DNA from 3 places in the Pseudomonas sp. AC229 genome. Region 3 is predicted to be linked to each of the others. Evidence: predicted binding sites of a transcription regulator. Region 3 holds the regulator's gene; each other region holds the start of a gene.
What was found. The regulator sigma-54, encoded in region 3, starts transcription at its own class of promoters, with help from an activator protein. The targets are predictions, from matches to a motif close to ANTGGCATNNANNTTGCTNT.
Positions count from the first base shown of each region.

Region 1: AC0IW7_RS20000 (flagellar basal body rod protein FlgF) is a predicted target of sigma-54. The motif match lies at 2,249-2,268, and genes of this name have one in related genera.
Region 2: AC0IW7_RS22235 (CmpA/NrtA family ABC transporter substrate-binding protein) is a predicted target of sigma-54. The motif match lies at 1,662-1,681, and genes of this name have one in related genera.

Region 1 is NZ_CEEDHK010000015.1:48,239-52,454, forward strand. Features, by position in the region: gene flgC (flagellar basal body rod protein FlgC) at 1-79, shown strand, start outside; gene AC0IW7_RS19990 (flagellar hook assembly protein FlgD) at 100-777, shown strand; gene flgE (flagellar hook protein FlgE) at 809-2,134, shown strand; gene AC0IW7_RS20000 (flagellar basal body rod protein FlgF) at 2,329-3,069, shown strand; gene flgG (flagellar basal-body rod protein FlgG) at 3,116-3,901, shown strand; gene flgH (flagellar basal body L-ring protein FlgH) at 4,013-4,216, shown strand, end outside.
Region 2 is NZ_CEEDHK010000018.1:22,569-26,784, reverse strand. Features, by position in the region: gene AC0IW7_RS22240 (ANTAR domain-containing response regulator) at 1-325, opposite strand, end outside; gene AC0IW7_RS22235 (CmpA/NrtA family ABC transporter substrate-binding protein) at 341-1,546, opposite strand; gene AC0IW7_RS22230 (molybdopterin-dependent oxidoreductase) at 1,836-4,216, opposite strand, start outside.
Region 3 is NZ_CEEDHK010000001.1:385,336-389,551, forward strand. Features, by position in the region: gene AC0IW7_RS01720 (KdsC family phosphatase) at 1-50, shown strand, start outside; gene lptC (LPS export ABC transporter periplasmic protein LptC) at 59-628, shown strand; gene lptA (lipopolysaccharide transport periplasmic protein LptA) at 615-1,187, shown strand; gene lptB (LPS export ABC transporter ATP-binding protein) at 1,187-1,912, shown strand; gene AC0IW7_RS01740 (RNA polymerase factor sigma-54) at 2,072-3,583, shown strand; gene hpf (ribosome hibernation-promoting factor, HPF/YfiA family) at 3,709-4,017, shown strand; gene ptsN (PTS IIA-like nitrogen regulatory protein PtsN) at 4,032-4,216, shown strand, end outside.

The DNA.
Region 1 (4,216 bases), on a different contig from region 3:
CCGCGCGTTCCAGACCAATACCGAAATGATGAATACCGCCAAACAAATGATGACCAAGGTGCTGACCCTGGGTCAGTAAGCCGGACTTAGGGGTAAGAAATGGCCGTCGATAGCGTAAGCAACCAGTCATCAGTCCTTGATCAGTACGCCATTAAGGACACTGGTACCCAGGACAAGACCCTCGGCAAGGATCAGTTCCTGCAATTGCTGGTAGCCCAAATGAACAACCAGAACCCGCTGGACCCGCAAACCAACAGTGAATTCGTGGCGCAGTTGGCCCAGTTCACTCAGGTGGAGAGTCTGGACAACCTCAACACCAGCGTGGAAAGCATCCTCTCCAGCACCCAGTCATCGCAGGCGCTGCAAGCCTCGTCGCTGGTGGGCCGCAAAGTGATCCTGTCCACCGACACGGCCATGGTCGACACCAAGGAAACGTTCAAAGGCTCGATTGCCCTCACCAGCGGCACCGACAACCTGTTCGTCAACGTGCTCGACAGCAAGGGTTCGCAAGTGGCGCGGGTCAACCTGGGCCAGCAGAAAACCGGTCAGGTCACGTTTATGTGGGATGGCAAAGATTCCAGCGGCAACGTCTTGCCGCTGGGCAAATACAGTTTCGAAGCCAAAGCGTCGGTGGGCGGCAAAGAGGTCGCCATGGGCACCAGCCTGCCGGCCAACGTCGACAGCGTGACCCTGGGGATCAACGGCGGCGAAATGCTGCTCAACCTCGCAGGGCTCGGCAGCATCGGCATTTCCAAAGTTCAAGTGATAGGTCAATAACTGCCGGCAACCCGGCGTTCAGGAGCATCCCATGTCGTTCAATATCGGACTTAGCGGTATCAAAGCCGCCTCCAGTGACCTGAATATCACTGGTAACAACATCGCCAACGCCGGCACCGTGGGCTTTAAACAGTCCCGTGCCGAGTTCCAGGATCTGTACTCCTCGTCGATGCTGGCCTCCAGCAGCAACGCCATCGGCAGTGGCGTGTTGCTCGGCAACGTGGCGCAGCTGTTCAACCAAGGCACCATCGACTACACCGAAAACGCCCTGGACATGGGCATCAACGGCAACGGCTTTTTCGTGACCAGCAACAATGGTTCGATCAGCTACACCCGTGCCGGTTATTTCGGTACCGATAAAGAAGGCTTTATCGTCGACAACAACGGCTACAACCTGCAGGGCTACTCGGTAGACGCCAACGGCCAGCTGCAGAACGGCATCGTCGGCAACCTGAGCATTCAAACCGCCAACCAGGCGCCGCGTGCGACCACCGCCATCACTCAGAGCTTCAACCTGAACTCCTCGAGCAAGGCGCCGACCACCACGCCGTTCGACCCGGCGGACCCGACGAGCTACACCTCGTCCACCTCGGTGAACATTTACGACGCCCAGGGCAACGCCCACGTCATGACCCAGTATTTCCTGAACAACGCCAACCCAGCGGCAACTCCGCCCGTGGCGAACAACTGGACCATGAACGTACTGATCGACGGCCGTAACCCGCAGGATCCGACCAGCACTACGCCGTTGAACTCGACGTTGACCTTCGACGGCGCCGGCCAATTGGCAACCGTTACGCCAAACACCGCTGGCCTGACCTACGCCAACAACAAACTCAGCATCAACAACTGGGTGCCGGCGCAATCCGACGGCGGCACGCCACCGGTGTGGTCTGCCAATGGCGCCGCCGCCTCGGCAGCGGTGACCCTGGATATCCGTGGTTCCTCGCAGGTATCCAGCACCTTCGCCGTGAACAAAGTCACCCAAGACGGTTACACCACCGGCCAACTGTCGGGTCTGGAAATTGACGACACCGGCCAGGTGTTCGCCCGTTACACCAACGGCCAGTCGAAGATTCAGGGTCAAGTGATTCTGGCCAACTTCGCCAACGTGCAAGGTCTGACCCCGGTCGGCAAAACCCAGTGGGTGCAGTCGGCGGATTCGGGCGAGCCGGTGGTCGGTACGCCCCGTGCCGGCACCTTGGGCTCGTTGACTGCCGGTGCGTTGGAGTCGTCCAACGTCGACATTTCCACCGAGCTGGTCGACCTGATCGTGGCGCAGCGTAACTACCAGGCCAACGCCAAAACCATCGAAACCGAAAACGCCGTGACGCAAACCATCATCAACCTGCGTTAAGGCGCTTGCCGCTGGCGGCAAACCGTCGCCGCACACCTGCAAAGGGCTTCTCTGGAAGCCCTTTGTTGTTTTTAAAATCTGTTTTTTATCAATGGCATACGGATTTTTTTAGGGATTGGCACGATGCCTGCTTTAAAGCTTGCATAGAGCCGCAGGCCGTCAACGTTTGGCGCGCCCAATCTCGGAGAATCACCATGGATAAAATGCTCTACGTCGCCATGACAGGCGCCAGCCAGAACACCCTGGCCCAGCGCGCCCATGCCAACAACCTGGCGAACATCTCTACCAACGGTTTCCGCCGCGACTTCGAACAAGCCCGCTCCATGCAGGTGTTCGGCGACAGCTTTCCGTCGCGCGTGTACGCCATGAGCGAACGCCCTGGCACCGACTTCACCCCCGGCACTTTGCAAGACACCGGTAACCCGATGGATGTCGCGGTCAGCGGCCAGGGTTGGGTGGCCGTGCAAGCGCCCGATGGCAGCGAAGCCTACGTGCGCACCGCCAGCCTGAAAATCGACGCCCTTGGCCAACTGCGCACCGGCAGCGGCTTGCCGGTATTGGGCAACGGCGGACCGATTGCCGTGCCACCGGAACAGAAAGTCGAAATCGGCGAAGACGGCACCATCTCCATCCGCGCCCTAGGCGAAGCGCCGAATGTGCTGGCCGAGGTTGACCGCATCAAGCTGGTCAACCCCGACCTCAAGCAAATGGAAAAAGGCCCGGACGGCATGATCCATTTCAAGGGCACCACGCCACCGTTGGCCGACAACACCGTGAAGTTGACGTCCGGTTTCGTCGAGACCAGCAACGTCAACGCGGTAGAAGAGATGACCTCGATCCTCTCGCTGTCCCGCCAGTTCGAACTGCAAGTGAAGATGATGCGAACGGCCGAAGACGACGCCACATCCCTGGCGCGTGTTTTGCAACTTAGCTAACCATCAGTACGCGGCGCCGTGAAACCGGCGTCCGAGGAGAATCAACATGCTTCCGGCTCTGTGGGTCAGTAAAACCGGTTTGTCCGCCCAGGACATGAACCTGACGACCATTTCCAACAACCTGGCGAACGTGTCCACCACGGGCTTCAAGCGCGACCGCGCGGAATTCCAGGACTTGCTCTACCAGATCCGCCGTCAACCCGGCGCCCAAAGCACCCAGGACAGCCAACTGCCGTCCGGCCTGCAACTGGGTACCGGTGTGCGCATTGTCGGCACGCAGAAAATGTTCACCGCCGGCAGCCTGCAAACCACCGAGCAGCCGCTGGACATGGCGGTCAATGGCCGTGGTTTCTTCCAGATTCTTCAGCCCGACGGCACCATTGCTTACACCCGCGACGGTAGCTTTCACCTGAACTCCGACGGTCAGGTCGTGACCTCCAACGGCTTCCCGCTGGAGCCGGCCATTGTGCTGCCCAACGAAGTGCGCACCTTTACCGTCGGTGAAGATGGCACCGCCTCGGTGACCACCGCCGGCAACGCCCAGCCGCAGATCGTCGGCAACATCCAGACCGCCGACTTCATCAACCCGGGCGGCCTGGAAGCCATCGGCAACAACCTGTTCCTGGAAACCGCCTCCAGCGGCGCGCCGCAAGTGGGTACGCCTGGCCTCACCGGTCTGGGCACCATCGAACAGAACACCTTGGAAAACTCCAACGTCAGCGTGGTGGAGGAGATGGTGAACATGATCACCACCCAGCGCGCCTACGAAATGAACTCCAAAGTGATTTCCACCGCTGACCAGATGCTGTCGTTTATTACCCAGAATCTTTAATCGCTAACCGGATTTAACCGCAGCCCGTTAGGCCCGCCATAAGGAGCTGGTAGGCACACGGTGGTTCGGTCTGGTGTTGGCACTGCGCAAAGAATGTGTGAGGTACGTGTTATGAATCGGCTTGTTCTTCTTCCCCTGCTTGGCCTGGCTGCTTTGAGCGGTTGCGTCGCGCCTCCACCCAAGCCGAACGACCCGTACTACGCGCCCGTGCTGCCGCGCACGCCGCTGCCGGCTGCGCAAAACAACGGCTCCATTTACCAGACCGGGTTTGAAAACAACCTGTACGGCGACCGCAAGGCGTATCGCGTGGGCGAC
Region 2 (4,216 bases), on a different contig from region 3:
AGCGCTGGGCATGAATGCCTTCGACGATGTACGCGCTAACGCCCGACCTGATCGCCTGGCGCATTACGTCCGGGTCGTGCTCGTCGGTGAACATCACAATCGGCCGGGGCTGGTCGCGGCTGACCAGTACCACTTGCTCCATCACGTCGCGGCTTGGCGATTCGGTGTCGATCAGCACCACGTCGGGGCGCACGGCTTCCACGCGGGCGGGCAGGTCGATGGTCAGGCCGGACTCGTCGATCACCTCGAAACCGGCTTCGCTCAGGGCCGCCCGCAGGCGCCCGACTTTTTTGGAGGTGTCGTTGATCAGCAGAATTCGCAACATGGCTGGCGGCTCCGCTTACTGATCGCTAAGGGCGTGCAAGGCAAAGCTGCGGGCGTAGGCGGCGGGGTCGCTGCCGTCCCATACGCTGCCGTCGAGCAACTGGCTGCTGCGCATTGGCGAGGCCGGTACGCCAATTTCCAGACTGCCGGCCGCTCGGCTGTACAGCTCAAGCCGCTGCACCTGTTGCGCCACGGCTAGGTAATCGGGCTCTTCACGCAGCAGGCCCCAGCGGCGGAATTGGGTCATAAACCACATGCCGTCCGACACGTACGGAAAATTCGCCGCGCCGTGGGCGTGGAAGCGCAAGGCGTGGTCGTCGTGCCAGTTGCTGCCCAGGCCGTCGCTGTAACGGCCGAGCAAGCGCGGTTCGATGCTGCTGACCGGCGCATCCAGAAACTCGCTGGCGCTGAGCAGTTGCGCGGTGCTGCGGCGATTCTCGGGGCTTTCTTCAATAAAGCGGCTGGCTTCCAGCACGGCCATTACCAACGCGCGCGCGGTGTTGGGGTATTGCTCGACAAACGCGCGGGTGCTGGCCAGCACTTTTTCCGGGTGGTCCGGCCAGATCGCCTGGCTGGTGGTCACGGTAAAGCCTTGCTCATGGGCGATGGCGTGAGCGCCCCAGGGTTCGCCCACGCAGAATCCGTCGATACGCCCGGCTTGCAGGTGCGCGAGCATTTGCGGCGGCGGCACCACCACGCTGTTCACGTCCTGCAGCGGATGAATGCCCTGGCTCGCCAGCCAGTAGTACAACCACATGGCGTGGGTGCCGGTGGGGAAGGTCTGCGCGAAGGTCAGTTTTGAGCCGCTTTGGTGCGCGCGCTGATTGAGTGCACTGGCAGTGGTCACGCCGGCGTCTTTCAACGGCTGCGACAGGTTGATGCTCTGGCCGTTCTGGTTCAGGCCCATGAGCACCGCCATGTCGGTGGCCGGCGCACCGCTGATGCCCAATTGCAGGGCGTAGACCATCCCGTACAGGCTGTGCGCCGCGTCGAGTTCGCCGCACAGCAGCTTGTCGCTGAGGCCGGCCCACGAGCTTTGGCGCTTGAGGTTGAGGGTCAGGCCGTAGGGCTGGGCAAAGCCCTGCGTGGCGGCAACCACCACCGAGGCGCAATCGCTGAGGGGCATAAAGCCCAGGTTCAGCACGTTCTTTTCCGGCGCGTCGCTGCCGGCCACCCAGGCAAGGGCGTGAAGGGCATCGAGGGGCGTGCTTGAGTCGCTCATGGCGCTGTTCCCGTATTGCAAAAAAAAAGCGCCGTAGCGTCCGGCCTGAAGGCCAGTTGCGCACGACGCCGTTGTCATGACTGGGGTTGGCCTGATGGTAGCCTTTGAGAATGGGAGAGCAAAGGGTGTGCCGGATATCGTGGTTAGCCTTGAGATTCTGGATCCCGGATCGCCGGCCCGCCGCCTTCGCGGGGATGACGGTGATCGTTACAAAAACATCCGTGATTCCCGCGCACGCGGGAATCCAGAATTGATGCCCTGACAAACATCCAACAGGCAATGCGCGCGGCTAATAAACATCCCGCAAATACCGCCGGTCCTTACTCATCCCACTCACATACAACGTAGCCGCCCCGGCGGTCATTTTGCCGTGCACCTGCACAATCTTTTTCAGCGCCGCGTCCACGTCTTTGGCCATGCGGCTGGCGTCGCCGCACACGCACACGTAGGCGCCTTGTTGCAGCCATTGCCAGATCGCGGCGCCTTCTTCGAGCATGCGTTGTTGCACGTAAATTTTCTCCGCCTGGTCGCGCGAAAACGCGGTGTCCAGGCGCGTGAGCAAGCCGCTGCGTTGCCAGGCGCGCAGTTCGTCGTGGTAGTAGAAGTCGCTGACGGCGCGCTGTTCGCCGAAGAACAGCCAGTTTTTTCCGTTGCCGCCTTGTGCCTGGCGCTCCTGCAGAAAGGCGCGGAACGGGGCGATGCCGGTGCCTGGGCCGATCATGATCAGTGGCGTGGCCGGGTCTTGTGGCGGGCGGAAGTGGGTAGAGCGTTGCAGGAAGATACGCACGCCCGTGTTGGCGGCGCGGTCGGCGAGAAAGGTGGAGCACACGCCACCACGGGCCTGGCCTTGATGCTGGTAACGCACCACGGCCACGGTCAGGTGCACTTCGTTTGGCGTCACCGTTGGGCTGGAGCTGATGGAATACAGCCGTGGTTGCAAGGGCTTGAGCAGGCGCGCCAGTTGCTGGGCGTCGAGGGCGATGGGGTATTCGCGCAGCAGCGTCGGCACCTGGCGGCCCCACAGCCAGTCTTGCAGCGCCGCCTGATTGCCTTCGTGCAGCAGTTCTTCCAGGAACGGACTGCCGTTGTGCCCGGCCACCCGACGCAGCAGGTCCGGGCTGATGCGGGCGATTTCCAGGTGTTCGGTCAACGCCTCGCGAAGCGGCATGGGCGCCTGATTGTCGGGTTCGACCGGGCTGTCGCCGTCGAGCCTGAGCGTGGCGAGCAATTCCTCGACCAGCGCCGCGTCGTTGCTGGGCCACACGCCCAAGGCGTCGCCGGCCTGGTAGGGGAAGTCGTGGCCGCTGAGGTCGAAGGCCAGATGGCGGGTTTCTTTGACTGAGCCGGCACCGTTGAGCACTTGGTTATGTACCAGGCGGGTCCGCAGCGGATTGGCGCGGTTGAAGGTGCTGCTCTCGTTCGGTGTCGGGCGCAGCAGTGTGGGCGCGGCGGGGTTGCTGGCGAAGCGACTGCACAGTTGGGTCAGCCATTGTTCGGCGGGGGCGTGGAAGTCCGGCTCGCATTCCAGGCGCGGCTGCAAACGCTCGGCACCGAGGGCGGCCAGGCGTTCGTCGAGCTTGCGGCCGAAGCCGCAAAATTGCTGATAGCTCGAATCGCCCAGGGCCAACACGCTGAAACGGCTGTTGACCAGGGCGTCGGCCTCGGCGCTTTGCAGGCTGTGCCAGAAGTCGCTGGCGTTGTCGGGCGGGTCGCCGTCGCCAAAGGTGCTGGTCACTAACAGCACGCCGGCGGCGTTGCGCAGGTCGTCTAGCTTGGCCTCGTCCATGGCTTGCAACTTCGCCCGCTGGCCTGCGCTGCCCAGGCGTTCGGCGCAAGTGGCGGCGAGGGTTTCGCTGTTGCCGGTTTGCGAAGCCCAGAGCACCAGCCACGGCGCCTCGCCGCTGTCGATTTCGGCGCTGGGCGCTTCAGCGGCGCGGGAGAACAAACCGGCCAGCAGGCCATTCACCAACAGCCGATTATTCGGCGCAAAGGGGGCGCTGGCGGGCAGCGTGGGCACGCCAGCCTGACGCGCTTCCACGTTGCGCAGGCCAAGCAGAAAACCTTGCATGTACAGCTGCTCTTCGCTGGCCAGCGCCAGTGGGGCCGGGCCGTCGAGGTTGAGCTGGCGGGCGAATGCATCGAGGGTCATCGGAGCAAATTCCTTGGCGGAGGGCGAGGGCAGCGCTTCGTCTGGTGGGCTGACGGGGTGCAAGGCGACCGCGCAGAACTTGAACGCCGGCTGCAGGGAAATGGGGTCGATGGCGTCGCTGGTTACGGCGTTGATGGCCAACTGCTCGCCAAACACATCGTTCCAGTGGAATGGCGCAAAGCAGTTGCCCAATTGCACGCGGTCGCTGACCACGGCTGGCAACACCGCGCGGCCACGCCGTGAGCGAATTTCCACCTTGCTGCCAGCGCGAATGCCCAACCGCGCGGCGTCGCTGGGGTGAATTTCCACGAACGGGCCGGGGTTGAGTTTGTTCAGGCTCGGCACCTTGCCGGTCTTGGTCAGCGTGTGCCATTGGTGTTGCACGCGGCCGGTGTTGAGCACCAGTGGGTAGTCGTCGTCGGGCAGTTCGGCGGGCGGCAGATAGGGGCGGGCGAAGAACTGCGCTTTGCCGCTCGCGGTGGGAAACTGCAGGGCCTGTTCGCGGCGATAGCGGATAGGGT
Region 3 (4,216 bases):
TCCTGCAGGCGCAGGACAACCTTGAAGCGGCGCAAGCCGCCTATCTATAGAGCCGACCATGTTGCGCAAACTGCTTCTTACCTTATCGTTTGGCCTCGCGGCGCTGTTGGTAGCGGCGCTCGGCTATTGGAATCTGAACCCGGAAAGTTTGCTGGAGCAGAAACCACAGGCCAGCACCGACAATGCCGTGGACTTCTATGTGATCAACGCCAAAAGCGTCGAATTCCAAGCCGACGGCAAGCTGCACTACGAAATGACCAGCGATAAAGTCGAGCACTTGAAAGACAGCGACAAGAGCCTGGTGACCAAGCCGGACCTGCTGCTGTATCGCGGCGCCGCCGAGCCGTGGCACGTTCAAAGCGAGCGTGGCGAAGTGGCGCCAGGCGGCACCGAGGTCGAGCTGATCGACAATGTGCGCATCGCCCGCACCGACGAAAAAAATCGCCCCACCATCATTACCAGCAGTCGCATGACCGTGTTCCCGGACAAGGAATTTGCGCAGACCCAGCAAGCCGTTAGAATCGAGGCCGCCAATGGAGTGACCACGGCTAACGGAATGAAAGCGTATTTGAAAGACAGCCGGGTGCTCCTGCTGTCCAACGTAAGAGGCCAGCATGAGGTTCGTTAATAAATTCTCCCTTCACACCCTGTCCTTGCTCATGAGTCTGGGTGCGGCGATTGCCAGCTCCAGCGCCTGGGCGTTGCCAACGGACCGCGAGCAACCCATTCGTGTGCAGGCCGACAGTGCTGAACTCGACGACAAACAAGGCGTAGCCGTATACCGCGGCGACGTAGTGATCACCCAAGGCAGCATGAAAATCACCGGCCACACGGTGACTATCACGCAAAACGCCAGCGGCGACATCGAAGTGTTCACCGCCGTGGGCACCCCCGCCTACTACGAGCAGAAGCCAGCGGTAGATAAGCAAATCGTCAAGGCCTACGGCCTGACCATCCAGTACTTCGCTGCTAAAGACCGCATCGTGCTGATCGACCAGGCCAAGGTGATTCAGGAAGGCAACACCTTCGAAGGCGAGAAAATCGTCTATGACACCCAGCGCCAAATCGTCAACGCCGGCCGCGCCAATGGCACCAACGTGACCACCCCGCGCCCACGCATCGACATGGTCATTCAGCCCAAGAACAAACCCGCTGGCGCTCAACCAGCCGACAAACAGGCGCAGTAATGGCGACTCTCAAAGCCCAACACCTGGCCAAAGCCTACAAAGGCCGCCAGGTGGTTCGTGATGTCAGCCTGTCGATCGAAAGCGGCCAGATCGTTGGCTTGCTGGGTCCTAACGGCGCCGGCAAAACCACGTGCTTCTACATGATCGTAGGCCTGGTCAATGCCGATCAGGGGCGCGTACTGATCGACCAGGACGACGTCACCAGCCTGCCCATGCACGGCCGCGCACGTGCCGGCATCGGCTACCTGCCGCAGGAAGCGTCGATTTTCCGCAAGCTGTCGGTGGCCGATAACATCATGGCCATTCTGGAAACTCGCAAAGAGCTCGACAGCGCTAGCCGCCGCAAAGAGCTGGAAAGCCTGTTGCAGGAATTCCACATCACCCACATTCGCGACAGCCTCGGCATGAGCTTGTCCGGTGGTGAACGCCGCCGTGTGGAAATCGCCCGTGCGCTGGCCACTGCACCGAAGTTCATCCTGCTCGATGAACCCTTCGCAGGCGTGGACCCCATCTCGGTTGGCGACATCAAGCAGATCATTCATCACCTCAAAGCCAAAGGCATTGGCGTGCTGATTACGGACCACAACGTGCGTGAAACCCTCGATATCTGCGAGACCGCGTACATCGTCAACGACGGCCAATTGATTGCCGAAGGCGACGCTGAAACCATCCTCGCCAACCAGTTGGTGAAAGAGGTTTACCTGGGTCACGAATTCCGCCTCTAAGAGCGTTCTGTAGCCGCAATCAGATGCGCACTACAGACTTCGATTGAGGACTAGGCAAACGCCTCAGACTTAGGCATATAATTTGCTTCCTGGTGGCGCTTCGGCGCCCTCGTTGTGGAAGCGCGTATGCGCCGGCGAATAAGGTCTTAAGCCCCCTCCATGAAACCATCGCTCGTCCTAAAAATGGGCCAGCAGCTGACGATGACACCGCAGCTGCAACAAGCCATCCGCTTACTCCAACTGTCCACACTGGATCTTCAACAAGAGATTCAGGAGGCGCTGGAGTCCAATCCCATGCTCGAACGCCAAGAAGAAGGCGAGGACTTCGATAACAGCGATCCGCTGGCCGATGGCGCCGAAAGCGCGCCGCCCGCGCCGAACAACGAAGAGTCCTACCAAGACACCAGCTACCAGGAAACCTCGGCACCTACCGTCGACAATCTGGAAGACGGCGAATGGGGCGAACGCATTCCCAATGAGCTTCCCGTCGACACGGCGTGGGAAGACATCTACCAAACCAGTGCCAGCAGCCTGCCATCCAACGACGATGACGAGTGGGATTTCACCACCCGCACCTCGGCTGGCGAAAGCTTGCAAAGCCATATGCTCTGGCAGCTCAACCTGGCGCCGATGTCCGACAAGGACCGCCTGATTGCGGTCACCCTGATCGACTGCATTAACGACCAAGGCTACCTGGAAGAAACCCTCGAAGAAGTGCTGGAGGCGTTCGATCCCGAGTTGGATATCGAGCTCGACGAAGTCGAAGCCGTGCTGCACCGCATCCAGCAATTCGAACCCTCAGGCATCGGCGCGCGCGACCTGCGTGAGTGCCTGTTGCTGCAACTGCGTCAGCTGCCAGCGAAAACGCCGTGGCTGCCCGAAGCGCAGCGCCTGGCCGGCGATTACCTCGACCTGCTCGGCAACCGCGATTACAGCCAACTGATGCGCCGCATGAAGCTCAAGGAAGACGAGCTGCGTCAGGTCATCGAACTGATTCAAAGCCTTAACCCGCGCCCGGGTTCGCAGATTGAAGCGAGCGAGCCGGAATACGTGGTGCCCGACGTGATCGTGCGCAAGCACAACGACCGCTGGCTGGTGGAGCTGAATCAGGAAGCGATGCCCAAGCTGCGGGTTAATCCGCAATACGCCGGCTTCGTTCGCCGCGCCGACTCCAGCGCCGACAACACCTTTATGCGCAATCAGCTGCAAGAGGCGCGTTGGTTTATCAAAAGTCTGCAAAGCCGCAACGAAACACTGATGAAAGTGGCCAGCCAGATCGTCGAGCACCAACGCGGCTTCCTCGACTACGGCGACGAGGCCATGAAGCCGCTGGTTCTGCATGACATCGCCGAAGCAGTGGGCATGCACGAATCAACGATCTCGCGCGTTACCACGCAAAAATTCATGCACACCCCGCGTGGCATTTATGAGCTGAAGTACTTCTTCTCCAGCCACGTCAGCACCTCCGAAGGCGGCGAATGCTCGTCAACGGCGATACGCGCAATCATCAAAAAACTGGTTGCTGCGGAAAATGCGAAAAAGCCGTTGAGTGACAGCAAGATCGCTGGTTTACTGGAGGCACAGGGCATTCAGGTAGCCCGTCGCACAGTCGCCAAATACCGCGAATCCCTCGGGATAGCGCCTTCCAGTGAACGTAAGCGACTGATGTAAACGCCTGACCCGGTTCGCCTGCGAACCTCGCTCTGGCAAGACGGCTACACTGATCCAAGGCCAAAGTGTTCCGGCGACAAGCCCGTTAGCTTGTCTCTTACACACGGCAATAAGGAGAAAGCGGTATGCAAGTCAACATCAGTGGACATCAGCTGGATGTGACCGACGCCCTACGCGACTACATCGACGAGAAGCTCAGTCGATTGGAACGCCACTTCGACAAGATCACCAACGTGCAAGTGACCATGGAGGTCGAGAAGCTCAAGCAGAAAATCGAAGCGACTTTGCACATCGCCGGGGGCGAAGTGGTCGCCAACGCCGAACATGACGACATGTACGCAGCCATCGATCTACTCACCGACAAACTCGACCGCCAACTTATCAAACATAAGGAAAAGCAACTGGGTCGCCTGCAAGGCGCCACAGCTCGCTGACACCATCCCAACCCATGATTCGACTTGAAAATATCCTGACCCCCGGCCGCTCCCTCGTGGGCGTGCCGGGCGGCAGCAAAAAGCGCGTACTCGAACAAATCGCCAACCTGGTCGCCCGCGAGTTGCCCGACCTCGATGGCCAAGACATATTCGAAAGCCTGGTGGCGCGTGAAAAGCTCGGCTCCACCGGCTTCGGCAA